Regions from separate parts of the Delftia sp. Cs1-4 genome, predicted to be linked through region 1. Evidence: riboswitches for the same ligand, from Rfam matches in the RefSeq annotation. Region 1 holds a riboswitch; the other holds the start of a gene.
The links. A riboswitch is a leader RNA that binds a small molecule or an ion and turns the genes downstream of it on or off. The one in region 1 is predicted to bind S-adenosylhomocysteine.
Positions count from the first base shown of each region.

Region 1 (7,881 bases):
GCGAGATGAAGGACAGATCACCCGTGACGAAGTCGAACTGCGGCGTGATGTCCACGTCGGCAAACTCGGCGCGGCGGCGGCGCTGCGTGGCCACCGTGCCTTCCTCCCGGGCCTTGCCCTTGGCCGCGCGCTCGGCCTTGAAGGCCTCGATCTCTTTTTCCTTGGCGTCGTCGCTGTCGTCGTAGTCTTCATCGACCAGACCGCCGTTGCGCATCCAGGCATAGGGCGCCACGGGCTGGGTGTCGTTGTCGTCGGGATCTTCTTCCCAGCGTTCGGACAGCACTTCCTCGCAGGACTCCTGCAGGCCCTCGGCCGTCACCGCGCGGGCATTGACACCCTCGACGCAGATCACACGCACATCCGAACGCAGCCGGTCGTGCAACTGGCCATGGCCCACATCCACGCCGATGACCTGGGCGGCGCCCGCCTGCAGCAGGCAGTCGGTGAAACCGCCCGTGCTCTGGCCCACGTCCAGGCAGCGCAGGCCGTCCACCGACAGCTTGGTGGCCGCCAGCGCGCCTTCCAGCTTCAGCCCGCCGCGCGAGATGAACCGGGCCTCGGCCCCGTCCAGCAGCTGCAGCTCGGCACCCGCAGGAATCTCGTCGCCGTTCTTGGCAACCTTCTTCCAAGGCGTCAGCGGCGTCATGCGCCATTGCACGCCGCCTGCAATCAGCCGCTGCGCCTGCGAGCGCGTGGCCGCATGGCCGGCTTCCACCAAAAATACATCTGCGCGCATAGCGTCGCTCCAGGAAATCTCAGTTGACTAATGCCCGAAACCGGCGCGACCCAACTCAGGGGCGCCAAGCAAGGGCCGCCCCGCAGCGAGGGCGTCGTCCCCCTCCCCCGCGAAGCGGGTAGAGAGGGGGAAGCGGCGCAAGCCGCTCAGGGGGTGCTTAATAGCGATAAGTTTCGGGCTTGTAGGGGCCCTGCTTGCTCACGCCGATATAGGCGGCCTGGCCGTCCGTCAGTTCGGTCAGCATGGCGCCGACCTTCTTCAGGTGCAGGCGGGCAACCTTCTCGTCCAGGATCTTGGGCAGCACGTAGACCTTGCCGACCTCGTAGGCATCGGGCTTGGTGAACAGCTCGATCTGGGCGATGGTCTGGTTGGCGAACGAGGCGCTCATCACGAAGCTGGGGTGGCCGGTGGCGCAACCCAGGTTCACCAGGCGGCCCTTGGCCAGCAGGATGATCTTCTTGCCGTCAGGGAAGGTGATGTGGTCCACCTGGGGCTTGATTTCTTCCCACTGGTACTGCTCGATGGAGGCGACGTCGATTTCGTTGTCGAAGTGGCCGATGTTGCAGACGATGGCTTCGTTCTTCATGGCCACCATGTGCTCGTGGCGGATGATGTCGCGGTTGCCTGTGGTGGTCACGAAGATGTCGGCCTTGTCGGCTGCCCACTCCATGGTCACGACCTTGTAGCCTTCCATGGCCGCCTGCAGGGCGTTGATGGGATCGATCTCGGTGACCCAGACCTGGGCCGACAGCGCGCGCAGCGCCTGGGCGCAGCCCTTGCCCACGTCGCCGTAGCCGGCCACCACGGCAACCTTGCCGGCGATCATTACGTCGGTGGCACGCTTGATGCCGTCCACCAGCGATTCGCGGCAGCCGTAGAGGTTGTCGAACTTGCTCTTGGTGACGGAGTCATTGACGTTGATGGCGCGGAACTTCAGCGTGCCCTTGGCCGACATCTCGTTGAGGCGGTGCACGCCGGTCGTGGTCTCTTCGGTCACGCCGATGATGTGGGCGCTCTTGCGCGTGTACCAGGTGGGGTCCTGGGCCAGCTTGGCGCGGATGGCGGCGAAGGCGATCTTCTCTTCCTCGGAGGCGGGGTTGTCCAGCACGGACAGATCCTTTTCGGCGCGCATGCCCAGGTGCAGCAGCATGGTGGCGTCGCCGCCGTCGTCCAGGATCATGTTGGGGCCTTCGCCTTCGGTGCCGGCAGCGCCGAATTCAAAGATGCGGTGGGTGTAGTCCCAGTAGTCGGCCAGCGATTCGCCCTTGATGGCGAAAACGGGCGTGCCGGTTTCCGCGATGGCGGCAGCAGCATGGTCCTGCGTCGAGAAGATGTTGCACGACGCCCAGCGCACTTCGGCGCCCAGGGCCTTGAGCGTCTCGATCAGCACGGCCGTCTGGATGGTCATGTGCAGCGAGCCGGTGATGCGCGCGCCCTTGAGGGGCTGGGCAGCGGCGAATTCCTCGCGCGTGGCCATCAGGCCGGGCATTTCGGTTTCGGCGATCAGGATTTCCTTGCGGCCCCAGGCAGCGAGGGAAATGTCAGCGATGGCCGTGTCGGCGGAAACGGGACGAACAGCAGCGTTCATGGTTTTCTCCAAAAGATGAATGAAAAACCACGTTCTGCGGGAGACGAAAAAAAGCTCACCGCACAGAAAGCGTGGGCGAGCGTCGTTGCAGGTATGACTCCGAGCCTCGCGACCACGCCTGATGTGTGGGGGCCGCTGCAACGCTCCTCGGAGAGGCGCTGATTATACCGATCCCGGGGATGCCTCACCGCCCAGCCCCACAAGCCGGTAGCCCACCTGCAGCTCGGTCACCAGGTGGCGCGGCTGGGCCGGCTCGTCCTCGATCTTCTGGCGCAGATTGGCCATGTGCACGCGCAGGTAGTGGGCGCGGCCCAGGTACTCGGGGCCCCAGACCTGCAGCAGCAGCTGGCGGTGGGTCATCACACGGCCCTGGGCGGCGATCAGGGCCGCCAGCAGGCGGAATTCGATGGGCGTGAGGTGCACCGGCTGCCCCGCGCGCCGCACCTCATGCGTGGCCAGGTCCACCTGCACCGGGCCGAAGTGCACCTTGCTGGACGCGGCGGTGCCGCCCGCCCCACCGGCAGCGCCCAGCTGCTGGCGGCGGCGCAGCATCACGCGCAGCCGGGCCAGCAGCTCGGGCACGCCGAAGGGCTTGACCAGGTAGTCGTCGGCGCCGGCATCCAATGCGGCCACCTTCTCGTCCTCACGCTCGCGCGCGGAGAGCACGAGCACGGGCACGGAGGACCACCCGCGCAGCTCGGTCAGGACCTGCTTGCCATCGGCGTCCGGCAGGCCCAGGTCGAGGATGACCAGGTCGGGCTGGCGGCTGGCGGCCTCGATCAGGCCGCGGCGCGCGCTGTCGGCCTCGAAGACCAGCCAGCCTTCGTCTTCCAGCACCAGGCGCACGAAGCGGCGGATGCCGGGGTCGTCCTCGATCATCAGGATGCGGTTGGCGGGCGTGCTCATGGGGGGCTTTCGTGCATGGCGGGACTCTAATCCAGCGCAGGCTGCTCGGGCACGGGAAAGCGCAGCGTGAAGATGGTGCCCGGGCCGGGCCGTGCGGCGGCAGCCTCGATGCGCCCGCCATGCGCCTCGACAATGCTGCGCACCAGCGCCAGGCCCAGGCCGATGCCCGAGACGGTGGACTCGGCCGTGCCACGCGTGAAGGGCTCGAACAGCGTCTCCACCGGCAGGTGTGATGGTAGGCCCGGCCCGCCGTCGCGCACGGACAGCAGCAGTTCGCCATCCTGCACACACGCACTGATGGCCAGCGGCGTGCCGGCCGGCGTGTACTTGGCGGCGTTGTCCAGCAGATTGACCAGCACGCGCTCCATGAGCAGAGCATCGATCTGCAGCAGCGGCAGGCTGGCGGGCACGTCGGTGCTCACGGGATGCTGGCCCAGGCGCGCGCGCATCTGGCGCAGCGCGCTGCCCACCACTTCGTCCAGCGGCAGCCATTCGCGCTGCAGGTGCACGCCGCCTTGCTGCAGGCGCGCCATGTCCAGCAGATTCTCCACCAGGCGCTGCATGGCCTGCGCCTGGATGCGGACCTGCTCCAGCATGTCGGCCGCGCCGCCCGGCGGTACATGGCGCTGCGCGGCCTCGGCCGCGCCCAGGATGGTGGTCAGCGGGGTGCGCAGGTCGTGCGAGACGGCCGACAGCAGGGTGTTGCGCATGCGCTCGCCCTCCATGGCGATCTGGGTCTGCTGGGCCACGGCCACAAAGTGCTGGCGTTCCAGCGCCAGCGCCACCTGGCTGGCACAGGCCTCCAGCAGGCGCTGCTCCTCGGGCACCTCCAGGCGCTGAGGCGCACGCAGCTGCAGCACCAGCACGCCGCGCATGCGCACGGGTGCGGCCAGCGGCACATAGCGGGCCGGTGCGGCCGGCAGCGTGTCCGTACCCTGGCCGGCCTGCTGGCCATGGTCCATGGCCCAGCGCGCAATGCTGTCGTCCATGGGGCAGGGGCCGCCGCCCGCGGGCCGCAGGCGCTCGTCGGCATCGGGCAGCAGCAGCCCGGCCTGGGCGTCGAACACGCCCGAGACCGTGCGCAGCGCGATCTCCACCACCTGCTCCTGCGTGAGCGCGCCCGACAGGTCGCGCGCCAGCCGCGCCAGGGCGCCCGCGCGCCGCTCGCGCTCGGCCGCCACGCGCGCCTCGTGGCGCAGCCGCGCCATGAGCTGGCCGCAGACCAGGGCCACGCCCAGCATCAGCACGAAGGTGAACAGGTACTGCGTGTCGTTGACATGGAAGGATCCGCGCGGGGGCACGAAGAAAAAGTCGAAGCACAGTACCGACAGCAGCGCCGCCCAGGCGCCCGGGCCACGCCCCCAGCGCAACGAAGACAGCACGACGATGAGCAGGAACAGCATCACCACGTTGGCCGGGTCGAAGATGCGCAGCAGCTGCTCGGCCAGCACCGTGGCGGTCAAGCAGGCCAGGGTCACGCCGGCATAGCCCTTCCAGGGCAGCGGCCTGCGCCGCAGCGGTGCGGCAGGCGCGGCCTCGGTCCGGGCCGCGCTGGAGCCCCCGGAGAGCACCAGCACGTCGATGTCGGGATGCAGCTGGACGATGCGGTCAGGCAGGCTGCGGCCCCACCAGCGCCAGGGCGACCATGCCGGGCGCGGCGGCTGGGCCAGTACCAGGCGGCTGGCGTTGCGCTCGCGCGCGAAGGCAACCAGGGCCTCGGCCACATCGGCGCCCGGCAGCGTGGCCGTCTCGGCCCCCAGGCGCGCGGCCAGGGCCAGGGTCTTGAGCACGGCGGCCTGCACGCTGCGCGGGCGGTGCTGGCGCTGGGGGGCGTCCACGTAGACCACCATCCAGTCCGCATCGAGCCGTCGCGCCATGCGCGCGACCTGGCGCACCAGCGCGTCGTCGCCCGCGTGGCCGGCCACCGCCACCAGCAGGCGCTCGCGCGCAGGCCAGACCGTGCCTATGGAGCGCTCGCGCCGGTAGTCGCGCATGTCCTCGTCCACGCGGTCGGCCGTGCGGCGCAGCGCCAGCTCGCGCAGCGCCAGCAGGTTGCCGCGCCTGAAGAAGTTGCGTGAGGCCCGCTCGGCCTGCTCCAGCATGTAGACCTTGCCGTCCTTCAACCGGCGCAGCAGTTCGTCGGGCGAGATGTCGACGACGATGACCTCGTCGGCATCGTCGAAGATCTGGTCGGGCACGGTCTCGCGCACCGTGATGCCGACGATGCCGCCCACCACGTCGTTCAGGCTTTCCAGGTGCTGCACGTTGATCGTGGTCCAGACATCGATGCCTGCGTCCAGCAACTCCTGCACGTCCTGCCAGCGCTTGGGATGGCGCGAACCCGGCGCATTGCTGTGCGCCAGTTCATCGAGCAGCAGCACGCGCGGCCGCCGCGCGAGCGCCGCATCCAGGTCGAACTCGCGCAGCGTCCGCCCCTGATGCGGCAGCTCGCGCAGCGGCAGTTGCTCCAGGCCATGCAGTTGCTGCGCCGTTTCCTTGCGGCCATGGGTTTCCACGAGTCCCACCAGAACCTCGCGGCCCCCCTGGCGTTCGCGCTGGGCGGCGGCCAGCATGGCGTAGGTCTTGCCCACGCCTGCATTCGATCCGAAGTAGATGCGCAGCTTGCCCCGTCCCTCCTGCGCCCGCTCATGGCGCAGGCGCGCGACCAGGGCGTCAGGATCGGGGCGCGGCAGACCGGGCGGCGCCGGCTCGGCAGAGGACGAAATGGGCATGGTTCTCAGCCTAGCACCAGAGCGTGCTCCCACACTAGAACGCCGCCGACAGCGACAGCACCCAGCCGCTGCGGCCCAGGCTTTGCATCTGGCCCGCCGCGTTGGCCGCGCGGTAGTAGCGCGTGTCGGCCGAGGTGCCGGCCCAGGCCAGCGTGGCCGTCCACGGTCCCCAGCTGCGGGCCAGCGAGACGCGCCAGTCGGCATATGACAGTTCGCTGTAGTTGCGCACCTGCGTGTGGCCGGCATGCAGGCCCAGCACCGCCCAGTCGCCCAACGGGTGCTGGTAGTTCAGGTCCAGATAGCTGCTGCCGCGTGAGCTGCCGCTGCCGGGAAGCGCCTCGGCAAAGGCCGTGGCCGCCGTGCTGTCGCGCAGCCCGAAGTAAGGCGTCAGCGCCAGCGACCATTTGGCGCTGAAGCCGCCGTTGGTGACGCCCAGATAGGCCTCGGTGGTGTCGTAGCGCACGCCGCCGCTGCCATCGCCCCGGGGCACGCGCGCGCCGGGGTAGTTGTAGTGCAGCAGGCCGATGTCGCCCGTCCAGCCCGGCAGCAGCTCGGTACGCCAGCCGCCGTACAGGTCCAGCTCCAGCGCGCGGCCATCCAGATAGCTGTGGCGCGACACGCTGGAGCCGGACACGCCCAGGTAGGCGCCCCGCGGCAGCGACAGCTCCAGCCCGCCCTGCAGCGCCGGCCCCATCCAGCTTTGCGAGATGCCCCGGAAACGATAGTCGCTGAGCAGCGTCACGCTACCGGTGAGGGCGTAGGCGGGTGCGGGCGATTCCTGGGCAGCGGCGCTGGCAGCGCTGACGGGGGAGGTCTCGGCCTGCGCATGGCAGGATGCGGCCGCCAGCGACAGCAGTGCGGCCAGGGAGAAATGGGGGACGGCACAAGCGGCCGTCATGGAAGAAACGGATTTCATCTTGGTTTTCTTGAAGAGAAGAGCAAAGCGGGGCCTGCCCGGCCGGGCAGGCGGGCCGCACAGAGTCACGCCAGGTTCAGAGCTACCAGCAGCATGTCGATCAGCTTGATGCCGATGAAGGGAACGACCAGGCCACCCAGGCCGTAGATCAGCAGGTTGCGCCTCAGCAGGGCAGAGGCGCCAATGGCGCGGTAGGGCACGCCACGCAGGGCCAGCGGGATCAGCACGATGATGATCAGCGCGTTGAAGATCACGGCACTCAGGATGGCCGAGCCCGGGCTGGCCAGCCCCATGACGTTGAGCGCCGACAGCTGCGGATAGGTGCCCACGAAGGCGGCCGGGATGATGGCGAAGTACTTGGCCACGTCGTTGGCCACGCTGAAGGTGGTCAGCGCGCCGCGCGTCATCAGCATCTGCTTGCCGGTCTCCACGACCTCGATGAGCTTGGTCGGGTTGCTGTCCAGGTCCACCATGTTGCCGGCCTCCTTGGCCGCCTGGGTGCCGCTGTTCATGGCCACGGCCACGTCGGCCTGGGCCAGGGCGGGCGCGTCATTGGTGCCATCGCCGGTCATGGCCACCAAGCGGCCTGCGGCCTGGTGTTCGCGGATCAGGCGCAGCTTGTCCTCGGGCGTGGCTTCGGCCAGGTAGTCGTCCACGCCGGCCTCGGCCGCAATGGCGGCCGCCGTGAGCGGGTTGTCGCCCGTGATCATCACGGTCTTGATGCCCATGCGGCGCAGCTCGGCAAAGCGTTCGCGTATGCCGTGCTTGACCACGTCCTTGAGCTCGATCACGCCCAGCACGCGGGCACCGTCGGCCACGACCAGCGGCGTGCTGCCGCGCCGTGACACATCCTCCACCACCTTGAGCATGGCGGGCGGGAACTGGCCGCCCAGGGATTCAACGTGGCGGCGCACGGCGTCGGCCGCGCCCTTGCGCAGGCTGCGCGTGGCGCCGTCCGGCTGGGGCATGTCCACGCCGCTCATGCGCGTCTGGGCCGTGAAGG
Region 1 is NC_015563.1:766,931-774,811, reverse strand. Features, by position in the region: gene DELCS14_RS03410 (TlyA family RNA methyltransferase) at 1-736, opposite strand, end outside; gene ahcY (adenosylhomocysteinase) at 894-2,324, opposite strand; S-adenosyl-L-homocysteine riboswitch at 2,395-2,479, opposite strand; gene DELCS14_RS03400 (response regulator) at 2,487-3,230, opposite strand; gene DELCS14_RS03395 (sensor histidine kinase KdpD) at 3,257-5,962, opposite strand; gene DELCS14_RS03390 (TorF family putative porin) at 5,997-6,860, opposite strand; gene kdpB (potassium-transporting ATPase subunit KdpB) at 6,944-7,881, opposite strand, start outside.

Region 2 (7,881 bases), 510 kb from region 1:
TGGCGGCCACGCTGCATGCGATTCCGGCCATCCCCGCCATCGGCCTGGTGCTGGTGCTGTCGGTGGACTGGTTCATGGGCATTGCCCGCGCGCTGGGCAACCTGATCGGCAACTGCGTGGCCACCGTGGCCATCGCCGCCTGGGAAGGTGACATCGACCGCGAGCGCGCCCATGCCGTGCTCAACGGCCTGGCCGACAATCAGGGGCCCGACGCCGAGCCCTCCGCCGCCGCCGTCCCCGCAACCGTGACTCCTGCCCACCCTGCAACGCAATGACACCTGTAAGCCCCCAGCACATCGCCGAGCGCGTCGTCGAAGCCATCCTGGCCCAGAAACTGGCGCCCGGCGAACGGCTGGGGGAGCAGGAGCTGGCCGACAACTTCGCGGTCAGCCGCACCATGGTGCGCGAGGCGCTGATGCAGCTGCAGGCGCGCGGCTTCGTGCAGGTGCAGCCCCGGCGCGGCTGGTACGTGGTCCAGCCCTCGGCCGAGGAGGCGCAGGATGCCTTCGCGGCGCGCCGCATCATCGAGACCGGCATCCTGGGCGAGGCCGGCCGCCCGATGCAAAGCGTGATCGGCCAGCTGCGCCGCCACATCGCCCAGGAGCAGGACGCCATTGCCGGCGCCGACGCGGCCACGCGCGCCTTCCTGCTGGCCGACTTCCACGTCTGCCTGGCCGAGCAGATGGGCCACCGCCTGCTGGCGCTCACGCTGCGCGACCTCACGGCCCGCACCACGCTGGCGGCCACCTTGTTCCAGTCCACGCACAGCGCCAGCCAGTCCTGCGCCGAGCACGAACGCATCGTCGAGGCGCTGGAGCGCGGCGACACCGAGGGCGCCAAGGCCCTGCTGCTGGAGCACATCGGCACGGTGGAACGCTCGCTGGAGATCCGCCCGCCCGAAGCCCCCGACGCCAGCGACCGCCTGCGTGCCACGCTGGCGCCCCTGTTCGGGGGATAACCCTGTGTCGGAGGGTCGGCAAATTTCCACCGACCGTCGCTAAAACGCCAATCTGGGCCATACGGTACGCACTGTCATGGTGCCGACACGGCTGACTGCATACGCTGCTGAGTTGGCGCATTGCGCGCCGTTCATCAACCCACCACTGCTTCGGATATGACCCAACGTCCTATGTCCTTTTCCCGCACTCCCCTGCTCGCGTCCCTGTGCGCGGCTGCAGTCCTCACGGCCTGCGGCGGTGACGGCGGCTCGTTCTACCTCACGCTCGACGGAAAGCAGCCCCAGGTGATCGCCCACCGCGGCTTCTCGGGCAAGTTCCCGGAGCAGACGCGCATGGCCTACGAGGCCGCCGCCGATGCAGGCGCGGACATGCTCGAACTCGACATGCACATGACGAAGGACTGCCAGCTGGTCGCCCGCCACAACGCCTGGCTCAGCGACAGCACCAACGTGGCTGACGTGGCCAAGACCAATGCCGAAGTGGCACGCCGCCAGCGCACCACGGCCGGCGTGCTGGTCAACGTGAAGTACCCCGCCGTGCCTGCCAACGGCCCCTCGCAATACCTGAGCGACCAGCTCGATGCCAACGATCCCAAGTCCGTGCTCAAGGCCCTGGTGGTCGATGGCGAGGACCACCGCAACGACTGGTCCATCAGCGACTTCACGCTGCAGGAGCTGCGCACCTGGCTGACCGGCACCATCCTGGACAACCGCAGCGAGCGCCCCACCGAGTGGAACGGCAAGCTGCCCCTGATCAGCGCCCAGGACGTGCTGGACATCGCCGCCGCCAAGGGCAAGGCCCTGGGCCGCACCATCCCCGTCTACGCCGAGACCAAGAACCCCTACTGGAACAACCAGCAGGCGATCGCCAACGGCTGCGGCGCGCCCGGCTCGCGCCCGTTTGAAGACGCGGTGATCAAGCTGCTGGACCAGAACAATCTCAACGCCAAGGACTCGGCCATCTACATCCAGAGCTTCGACCCGGCCAGCCTCAAGTACCTGCGCCAGGCCGGCATGAAGGCCAAGGGCGTGCAGCTGATCGACGGCAACGACTTCAGCCTGCGCGACGGCTCCATGGTCTACATCACCAACGATGAATGGACCTTCATCAGCGGCCGCCCCTACAGCTGGACCCTGGCCGGCGACGCCCGCACCTTCGCCGCCATGCTCACGCCCGCAGGCCTGGCCGACATCAAGACCTATGCCGACGGCATCGGCCCCTGGAAGCCCCAGGTCCTGGCCCACTCCGTCGTGCCCTACAAGGACGGCGCCGGCCTCAAGGACGTGAACACCGTCAAGGACACGGGCCTGATCCGCGAAGCCCACAAGGCCGGCCTGATCGTGCACAGCTTCACCTTCCGCAACGAGCCGGGCCGCCTGGCCGGCCTGTACAAGGGCGACCCCGTGCAGGAATACCTGACCTACTACCGCCTGGGCATCGACGGCGTGTTCACCGACTTCACGGATACGGCCGTGACGGCGCGCAAGGCGTACAACAAGGAAATCGGGCTCTGAAACTCCCATCCCGCTGACCCATGACAAGGCGCCTCGTGCGCCTTGTTTTTTGGGCGCGGCATCGGACATCCAACCGAACGGAGGCACACTTGTACGGCATGAACAGATACGCAATATCGGCCGCTCTTTTGGCTGGGTCCGCCTTTGCTGCCCATGCCGACCAGATAACGTTTCAGAACGATCTTTCAGCCTGCGTGTCGATCACGGCGACGAAGACTTCCACAGAGTCCAACGTGGTGTGGGCGAACACCCGTGTTCAACTGCGCAAATCGATTGGCGAGTGCGGATGCCTTTCGGCTCTGGCGACCTACACGAGCAGCGTGAACCGAGGGGGCGTCCGGCAGGTACTGCAGGAAGGCCTGATCGACCTGGGCAGCGGGGGGGAGAGAAAACTCGTCCTTGCGACCGACCCGGCCCTGGCCGCCAACAAGGAGGTGCGGGTTCGGCTGGCGTGCACCGGGCCCTTGTAGGGCATCCTGGCTCCGGCAGCATCGGCGCGCGCGTGAACGCTCCGCCGGATCACATCTTCTGATCGACTGCCTGCGCCGCTGGCGCGCCCTGTCCGCTATTCCAGTCAAAGATGAATGCCTTTGTCCAAAATAGCGAAAAATCGCACGCCTGACCGGCGTAGCCAAGCCAGCGGTCAACCCAATATCAGGCGAGATTCGGCGCCAGCAGCCTGCGCAGCTCCTCGATGTCCATGCCCCGGCGCGCGGCCATGTCGGCGAGCTGGTCCTCGCCGATCTCGCCGACGTTGAAGTAGACGGAGTCGGGGTGGCCGATGTAGAAGCCGCTGACGCTGGAGGCCGGGTTCATGGCCAGGCTTTCGGTCAGGCTCATGCCGATCTCGTCGGCCTTGAGCACGGCGAACAGGTCGGTCTTGGCGCTGTGGTCGGGGCAAGCCGGGTAGCCGGGCGCGGGGCGCACGCCCTTGTACTGTTCCTTGATCAGCGCTTCGTTGCTGAGGTCCTCGTCGGGCGCATAGCCCCACAGGTCCTTGCGCACGCGCTGGTGCAGGCATTCGGCGAAGGCCTCGGCCAGGCGGTCGGCCAGGGCCTTGAACATGATGCCGGAGTAGTCGTCCAGCGCGTCTTCGAACTCCTTGTCCTTCTTCTCGGCGCCGATGCCGGCCGTGACGGCGAACAGGCCCGCGTAGTCCTGGATGCCCGATTCCTTGGTGGCCACGAAGTCGGACAGGCAGCGGCTGGGGCGCATCACGGGCTGGCCATCCGGGCCTTCCACCATCTGCTTTTCGGTCTGCTGGCGCATGCCGTACCAGGTCATCAGCACCTGGCTGCGGGACTCGTCGGCATAGAACTCGATGTCATCGCCCACGCGGTTGGCCGGGAACAGGCCGATGGCGCCGTTGGCCTGCAGCCAGCGGCCTTCGATGATTTTCTTGAGCATGGCCTGGCCGTCGGCCAGCACCTTGCGCGCCTCGACGCCGACGATCTCGTCGTCGAGGATGGCCGGATAGGGGCCGGCCAGGTCCCAGGTCTGGAAGAACGGGCCCCAGTCGATGTACTCGGCGATCTCGGCCAGGTCGAAGTTGCGGAACACGCGCCGGCCCAGGGCACGCGGCGCCACGGGGGCCTGGGAAAAGTCCACGGGCGTGGCGTTGGCGCGGGCCTTTGCCAGAGGCCACAGCGGTGTCTTCTTCTTGTTGGCGTGCTGGGTGCGGACCTTGTCGTAGTCGGCCTGGATCTCGGCCAGGTAGTTGCCCTTGTTCTCGCCCAGCAGGCTCTGGGCCACGCTGACGCTGCGCGAGGCATCGGGCACGTAGACCACGGGGCCTTCGTACTTGGGCGCGATCTTGACGGCGGTGTGCACGCGCGAGCAGGTGGCGCCGCCGATCAGCAGCGGAATCTTCTTGATGCGGAAGTAGTCGTCCTTGTGCATCTCGCCGGCGACGTATTGCATCTCTTCGAGGCTGGGCGTGATCAGGCCCGACAGGCCGATGATGTCCGCGCCCTCGGCCTTGGCCCGGGCCAGGATCTCATGGCAGGGCACCATCACGCCCATGTTGATGACCTCGAAGTTGTTGCACTGCAGGACCACGGTGACGATGTTCTTGCCGATGTCGTGCACATCGCCCTTGACGGTGGCGATGACGATCTTGCCCTTGCTGGACACGTCCAGGCCCGCCGCTTCCTGCTGGCGCTTTTCCTCCTCGATGTAGGGCACGAGGTGGGCCACGGCCTGCTTCATCACGCGCGCCGACTTGACCACCTGGGGCAGGAACATCTTGCCGGCGCCGAACAGGTCGCCCACGATGTTCATGCCGTCCATGAGCGGGCCTTCGATCACGTGCAGCGGGCGGCCGCCGCCCTGCACCACGATCTGCTGGTAGGCCTCTTCGGTGTCGACGACGATGAAGTCCGTGATGCCGTGCACCAGGGCGTGCGACAGGCGCTCGCCCACGGTCTTCGGGTTCTCGGGCGTGCCGCGCCATTCGAGCTTCTTGCTGTCGTCCTTGGCGGCGCCCTTGGCCGCGTCGGCAATCTCCAGCAGGCGTTCGGCAGCGTCAGGGCGGCGGTTGAGCACCACGTCTTCCACGCGCTCGCGCAGCTGGGGCTCCAGGTCGTCATAGACGCCGACCATGCCGGCGTTGACGATGCCCATGTCCATGCCCGCCGAGATGGCGTGGTACAGGAAGACGGTGTGGATGGCCTCGCGCACGGGGTCGTTGCCGCGGAAGCTGAAGCTCACGTTGGAGACACCGCCCGAGACCTTGGCGCCGGGCAGGTTGCGCTTGATCCAGCGCACGGCCTCGATGAAGTCCACGGCGTAGTTGTCGTGCTCCTCGATGCCGGTGGCCACGGCGAAGATGTTGGGGTCGAAGACGATGTCCTCGGGCGGGAAGCCCACCTCGTCCACCAGGATGCGGTAGGCGCGCTCGCAGATCTCGATCTTGCGCTGGTAGGTGTCGGCCTGGCCCTTCTCGTCGAAGGCCATGACCACGGCGGCCGCGCCGTAGCGCCTGATCAGCCGGGCCTGGCGCTTGAATTCATCCAGGCCTTCCTTCATGGAGATGGAGTTGACGATGCCCTTGCCCTGCAGGCAGCGCAGGCCGGCCTCGATGACCTCCCACTTGGAACTGTCCACCATGACCGGCACCTTGGCGATGTCGGGCTCGGAGGCGATGAGGTTCAGAAAGCGCACCATGGCGGCCTTGCTGTCCAGCATGGCCTCGTCCATGTTCACGTCGATCACCTGGGCGCCGTTTTCCACCTGCTGGCGAGCCACGGACAGCGCTTCCTCGTACTGCTCGTTGAGGATCATGCGTGCAAAGGCCTTGGAGCCCGTGACGTTGGTGCGCTCGCCCACGTTGACGAACAGCGTGCCCTCGCCGATGGAGACGGGCTCCAGGCCCGACAGACGCATGGGAGGGGGAGTGAAAGAGGACGACATCAAGCTCACCTGCAAAAACGGCATGGCAACAGGTGAGCGTCGTTGGCACCGTGGGCGCGGTCCGGCCGGGAACCTGCACCTGGCCCAAGCCTGACGCGGCACGCGCTCCGGTGTACGGATGGGCGGGTGCCGCGCTGCAACGCTCCTCGGGCCAAAGCCCGGGATTCTACGGCGGCTGGCGGCGGCCTGCAGTGCGGGTTTTACGCCCGCATTCGGGGCAGGCCTGCACAAAGCCATGCGGCACTGCACCAAAGCGCGGCAGCGCGGGCCGCCGGCAGCGCCTTCGGGGCGGATTGTCGATGCCCCATCGCCCCGGATTCTTTGCAGTGCCTGAGGACAACGCTCCTTTTTTTGCATCTGGCACGCAATTCGCTATCTGCTGGGTACGTGGTCTGACCAGTCAGGCCAAAACCCTCCACCCGCGCCAGCCCATGCAAAGCATTCCGATCTCGATGGCCCAGACGCTGCAGCAGCACATCCTGAGCGGCCACTATCCCGGCGGCAGCCAGCTGCCGCCGCAGCGCGAGCTGGCCCGGCAGCTGGGCATCAGCCGCGCTTCGCTGCGCGAGGCGCTGTCCATGCTGGAGGCCCTGGGCCTGGTCGAGATCCAGCCGGGCAAGGGCGTGCGCATCAACGGCCCGCACAGCGGCCGTGCACGCATGCACCGCGCCTATGCCACCCCGGCGCTGGGCACGCTGTCGCCGCGCCAGCTGATCGAGCTGCGCCTGGTGCTGGAGCCCGGCTGGGCCGCGCTGGCGGCCGTGCGCGCCGACGACAGCGGCCTGCGCCAGCTGCAATGGACCCAGTCCCAGCTGGCCCACGCCCTGGCCCGCAGCGACCTGCTGGCCGCCGCCGACGCCGACCTGCAGTTCCACCTGCTGCTGGCCCAGCTGTCGGGCAACCCGGGCCTGGTGGCCATGGCGCGCCAGCTGGAGCTGGCCATCAGCCACAGCCTGCGCCTGCCCTTTGCCTGGAGCGGCGCCGACGACCAGCCCGTGCGCGAGCACGACGCCATCGTGCAGGCCGTCTGCGCGGGCGATGCGCCGGGTGCCGCGGGCGCCATGCGCGCCCACCTGCTGTCGGCCGCAAGGCGCAGCGGCATCGATCTCGACACACCGGACGACGCGGCGGCGCCCGACGCAACGGCGCCCGACGCAACGGCGCCCGACGCGACGGCGCCCGACGCAACGGCGCCCGATACATCTGCGCCCGACCCTGACCCGCTTTCCTTTCGCCTCACCCCACCTTCCGAAGGAGCTTTTGCATGACTTCCCCCCTGACACCCCGCCGCGCATTCATCCGCACCGCCCTGGCGGCCGCCACCCTGGCCGCTGCCGGCCTGGGCGGCGCAGCCCATGCCGACATGCTGGCCAACATCCAGAAGGCCGGCGTGCTGCGCGTGGCGATTCCGCAGGACTTCCCACCCTTCGGCTCGCTGGGCACCGACCTGAAGCTGCAGGGCTATGACATCGACATGGCCGCCCTGGTCGCCCAGGAGCTGGGCGTGAAGGTGGAGCTGGTGCCCGTGACCAGCACCAACCGCATCCCCTTCCTGACCACGGGCAAGGCCGACATCGTCATCTCCAGCCTGGGCAAGAACGCCGAGCGCGCCAAGGTGATCGACTTCACCCAGGCCTATGCGCCCTTCCCCAAGAGCGTCTACGGCCCCAAGGACGTGAGCATCAAGGCCCCTGCCGACCTGGCCGGCAAGACCGTGGGCGTGACGCGCGGCTCCACCGAGGACCTGGCCCTCACGCAGGTGGCGCCGGCCTCGGCCACCATCAAGCGCTACGAGGACAACAACGCCACCGCGCAAAGCTATCTGACGGGCCAGGTGCAGCTGGTGACGCTAGGCAACATCGTGGCCAACGCCGTCAACGAGCGCACCAGGCTGCGCCAGCTGGACGTGAAGTTCGCGGTCGAGGACACGCCCTGCTACATCGGCGTGGCCAAGGGCGAGCCGGCGCTGCTGCAGAAGGTGGACGCCATCATCACCA
Region 2 is NC_015563.1:259,019-266,899, reverse strand. Features, by position in the region: gene DELCS14_RS01165 (C4-dicarboxylate transporter DctA) at 1-275, shown strand, start outside; gene DELCS14_RS01160 (GntR family transcriptional regulator) at 272-958, shown strand; gene DELCS14_RS01155 (glycerophosphodiester phosphodiesterase family protein) at 1,130-2,473, shown strand; gene DELCS14_RS01150 (DUF2195 family protein) at 2,572-2,943, shown strand; gene metH (methionine synthase) at 3,128-5,884, opposite strand; S-adenosyl-L-homocysteine riboswitch at 5,912-6,038, opposite strand; gene DELCS14_RS01140 (FadR/GntR family transcriptional regulator) at 6,316-7,152, shown strand; gene DELCS14_RS01135 (transporter substrate-binding domain-containing protein) at 7,149-7,881, shown strand, end outside.
Region 2: linked by a shared signal. The riboswitch ahead of metH (methionine synthase) and the one ahead of ahcY (adenosylhomocysteinase) in region 1 are both predicted to bind S-adenosylhomocysteine.